2 regions of the Metabacillus sp. GQ13 genome follow, and region 1 is predicted to be linked to the other one. Evidence: a T-box and tRNA genes for the amino acid it is inferred to sense, from the RefSeq annotation. Region 1 holds a T-box; the other holds one or more tRNA genes.
What was found. The T-box of region 1 lies ahead of serS (serine--tRNA ligase). A T-box ahead of a tRNA ligase gene usually reads a tRNA of that ligase, here a tRNA-Ser.
Positions count from the first base shown of each region.

Region 2: it encodes a tRNA-Ser, which carries the amino acid that the T-box ahead of serS (serine--tRNA ligase) is inferred to sense. The anticodon was not compared.

Region 1 covers NZ_JCAXET010000035.1:9,306-11,556, reverse strand. The annotation lists gene pdxS (pyridoxal 5'-phosphate synthase lyase subunit PdxS) at 1-3, shown strand, start outside; gene pdxT (pyridoxal 5'-phosphate synthase glutaminase subunit PdxT) at 23-598, shown strand; T-box leader at 732-951, shown strand; gene serS (serine--tRNA ligase) at 1,099-2,251, shown strand, end outside.
Region 2 covers NZ_JCAXET010000019.1:108,565-110,815, reverse strand. The annotation lists tRNA gene AC6CHR_RS20785 (tRNA-Ile) at 1-11, shown strand, start outside; tRNA gene AC6CHR_RS20780 (tRNA-Ser) at 29-121, shown strand; tRNA gene AC6CHR_RS20775 (tRNA-Met) at 167-243, shown strand; tRNA gene AC6CHR_RS20770 (tRNA-Asp) at 249-325, shown strand; tRNA gene AC6CHR_RS20765 (tRNA-Phe) at 499-571, shown strand; tRNA gene AC6CHR_RS20760 (tRNA-His) at 601-676, shown strand; tRNA gene AC6CHR_RS20755 (tRNA-Gly) at 685-758, shown strand; tRNA gene AC6CHR_RS20750 (tRNA-Ile) at 771-847, shown strand; tRNA gene AC6CHR_RS20745 (tRNA-Asn) at 865-936, shown strand; tRNA gene AC6CHR_RS20740 (tRNA-Ser) at 943-1,033, shown strand; tRNA gene AC6CHR_RS20735 (tRNA-Glu) at 1,059-1,130, shown strand.

The sequences.
Region 1 (2,251 bases):
TAATTAAAAGGAGTTTTTATAAATGCTAAATATCGGTGTTTTAGGATTACAAGGTGCTGTAAGAGAACATATTCGTTCTATAGAAGCATGTGGTGCTAAGGGTATTGTCGTAAAAACAATCGACCAACTGAATGAGATAGATGGTTTAATCATTCCTGGCGGCGAGAGCACGACAATGCGTCGGTTAATAGATAAATATGGCTTTATGGAGCCTTTGCAGGATTTTGCTTCAACTGGAAAGCCTATGTTTGGTACATGTGCGGGTTTAATATTACTTGCTAAAAACGTAGTAGGATATAATTCGCCACATTTGGGGCTCCTGGATGCAACAGTTGAACGTAATTCATTTGGTAGACAAAAGGAAAGCTTTGAAGCTGAATTAATGATTACAGGTGTAGGAGAGGATTTTGTCGGAGTATTTATTCGTGCTCCACACATCGTAGAAGTAGGAGAAGATGTAGAAATCTTATCGAAACACAATGGTCGAATTGTTGCAGCTCGTCAAGGTCAATTCTTAGGGTGTTCGTTTCATCCTGAGTTAACAGATGACAATCGTATGACTCAACTGTTTATAAATATGGTAAAAGAGTCAAAATAGTCGGCGATGGCTTTCGTTCGTATTTCGTATGTTAAGTCAGTCAATTATCATCCTTAAAAACTACAAAAGCGATGCATAAAATACTTGCAGGTGCAGCAAACTTGTAGTAAATTATGATTACAAAATTATATAAGTGAACGTGATGAAAGGAACTAGTAACAAGAGTTTCTAACTAAAGAGAGCCGATGGTTGGTGGAAATCGGTGTTAGCTACTTGTGAATCCATCCTTGAATGAATTGCTGAACTAACTTGGTTAAAGTAGGCAGTTCCGGCTATGACCGTTATTCATTAAGTGAAACGTACAACATGTACGTTTAACTAGGGTGGCAACGCGGGTAACTCTCGTCCCTTTTGGGGACGGGAGTTTTTTGTTGTTTTGTAGAAGATTTGGCTTCCACCATAACATTAGCGGACGGTATTCGTATTCAACGTTAGTTGTATAGAAAAATTAAAGATGCTTTTCGAAACCCAAATAATAAAGTATAAAAGGAGATCTAATCATGCTTGATATTCGTTATTTACGAGCTAACCTGGAGTCAATTAAGGAGAAATTATCAAAACGCGGAGAAGACTTAACAGACTTCGGTAAATTTGAACAACTGGATAAAAAGAGAAGAGAGTTAATCTCTTCAACTGAGGTATTAAAAAACAAACGGAATGAGGCGTCTTCTCAAATTGCTCAATTGAAGCGGGAGAAGAAGGATGCTAATGATTTAATCCTAGCAATGAAAACCGTTGGAGAAGAAATTAAAGGTTTGGATGATCAGTTACGCGCGGTAGAAACTGATTTAGAACAATTACTTTTATCTATCCCAAATATTCCTCATGATAGTGTCCCTATCGGTGATACAGAGGACGATAATGTAGAGATTCGTAATTGGGGTGAGCTACCGCAGTTTGGTTTTGAACCAAAGCCACACTGGGAAGTAGCTGATGAACTTGAAATTCTAGATTTCGAACGCGCAGCAAAGGTAACTGGAAGCCGTTTCGTCTTTTATCGTGGCCTAGGTGCAAGACTAGAGAGAGCACTCTTTAACTTCATGTTGGATTTACATGTAGACGAGCATGGCTATACTGAAATATTGCCTCCATACATCGTTAATCGTGATAGTATGATTGGAACAGGCCAATTACCAAAATTTGAAGAAGATGCCTTTAAAATTGACGGAGAAGATTATTTCTTGATTCCAACAGCTGAGGTGCCTGTTACAAATCTACACCGTGAGGAAATACTTAATGTTGATCAATTACCGATTGGTTATGCAGCATTTAGTGCAAACTTTCGTTCTGAAGCGGGATCTGCAGGAAGGGATACAAGAGGGTTGATTCGTCAGCACCAATTTAACAAAGTAGAGTTAGTTCGATTTGTTAAGCCAGAAGATTCATATGAGGAGCTTGAGAAGTTAACAGGACACGCAGAAAGGGTCCTACAGTTATTGAATCTCCCTTATAGAGTATTAAGTATGTGTACAGCTGATTTAGGCTTTACTGCAGCGAAAAAGTATGACCTTGAGGTTTGGATTCCGAGCTATGGAACATATCGTGAAATTTCTTCTTGCAGTAATTTTGAGTCTTTCCAAGCACGCAGAGCAAATATCCGCTTCAGACGTGACGCAAAGGCAAAGGTGGAACATGTTCATACACTAAATGGCT
Region 2 (2,251 bases), on a different contig from region 1:
AAGGTCCACCATTTTCTATCATATATTTGGAGGAATACCCAAGTCCGGCTGAAGGGATCGGTCTTGAAAACCGACAGGGGTGTCAAAACCCGCGGGGGTTCGAATCCCCCTTCCTCCTCCATATTTTTAAGTTAGAAAGTGTATGTTTTAATTTTAATACTATTGTCGCGGGGTGGAGCAGTCTGGTAGCTCGTCGGGCTCATAACCCGAAGGTCGCAGGTTCAAATCCTGTCCCCGCAACCAAAAATGGTCCGGTAGTTCAGTTGGTTAGAATGCCTGCCTGTCACGCAGGAGGTCGCGGGTTCGAGTCCCGTCCGGACCGCCATTTTAAAAATTGAAACTGATTATTTTTATACTTATCTTTAGTAATAGGGTTTCGATAAGCGAAAAGCTTGAGGAAATGACTAAACGATCATCGGAGCGTATGTGAATACGAAAAGTTGTGAGTGCAGAAACTGACGAAAAGATTTGAAGCTTAATGGAAGCCGTAAATTTTATGGCTCAGTAGCTCAGTTGGTAGAGCAATGGACTGAAAATCCATGTGTCGGCGGTTCGATTCCGTCCTGAGCCACCTTTTGAAAGTTGAAGACATATTTTGTGGCGGTTGTGGCGAAGTGGTTAACGCATCGGATTGTGGTTCCGACATTCGTGGGTTCGATTCCCATCAGTCGCCCCATTTTTTTCGCGGGTGTAGTTTAGTGGTAAAACCTCAGCCTTCCAAGCTGATGATGAGGGTTCGATTCCCTTCACCCGCTCCAATTTAATTTAATGGGCCTATAGCTCAGCTGGTTAGAGCGCACGCCTGATAAGCGTGAGGTCGATGGTTCGAGTCCATTTAGGCCCACCATTCCATTTAATTTTTATTCCGCAGTAGCTCAGTGGTAGAGCTATCGGCTGTTAACCGATCGGTCGTAGGTTCGAGTCCTACCTGCGGAGCCTTATGGGGAAGTACTCAAGTGGCTGAAGAGGCGCCCCTGCTAAGGGTGTAGGTCGCGTGAGCGGCGCGAGGGTTCAAATCCCTCCTTCTCCGCCAGTTTTAATATTATAGAAGACTCTTAGGCCCGTTGGTCAAGCGGTTAAGACACCGCCCTTTCACGGCGGTATCACGGGTTCGATTCCCGTACGGGTCATTTCTAAAAACTCTGCACTTTGTGCAGGGTTTTTTTCGTCTATCTTTAAATAAGATACTTGGCTTAAGATAAGCGATACTATACCTTAAGAAGGGCAAGCTACTATATATGACTCTAAGCTATAGACTAAGGTTCATCGATTATTTAGGCTAAATTAGGACTACTTTGATTAACCGATCCCACAGAAATATAGATTTCATTATGAAGCTACTTTTCATATTGTTTTAGAAGTCTCCCCAATTTACTATAAATTCAAATTAAGAATAGTCCGTAAAGAAATAAAAAGCTGTAGAGCGTGAATCTCTGTAGCCTTACTATCGTGCTAATTGAAACTAAAGAGAATGAAACATCGTTTAACGTATATCCAAAATTAATAGCAAATTCTTATATGAAAATGTTAAAGGCGGATGTCCTTAACATTTTCAGTCGTTGTTGGGTAAAAAGTAGAAATAGCTATGAATCTAACTGTGATAAATATCTTCTAATATTCAAAAGCAAGAGTTTTTCAATTTTTTCTTTATTACCCTTAATCTATTGATTTATTTATTCTCAATATAAGAAGGAAAATAACAGAGTTAATTGACATTAAAATTGAAAGAGAATGCAGTTTAAAGATGCATTTAGCTATTAATACATAAGGAAACTCTGTTACATACTATCTAAATATACTTCAAATTATGGTAATTTTAAAACCTTCTTATCGAGGTTCCCCTTAATACTTTGTGAAAGAAAAGCATCTTCCTTCAAATAATCCGTAAATTATTTAATTTTTTTTTCTTTCCTTTTGTAAATCGTTCTACAAAATTCAACAAAAAGTCGAATAAGATATTATTTTAATATACTAATCACATGAGATATTAGATGATTATTTAAGTGGTAAAACGTTTTCCTTACCTTCAATTATATTATTCCAATTCAGTTGCAAATTTTCTATAAAGTCAGTAGTTATAAGGGTTTCTAGTATCTATTTTTATATATTTGCCTTAATTTCTTATATTTTAAAAGTATAACATTCAAATAATGCTTCACTCACTTTGTTGGTTTCTGTCGTAAAATACAAGCGTTTTCAATAAAGGTATCTATATGTAAGTCTTGAATCTTTAGCATAGAGATAATAAGAG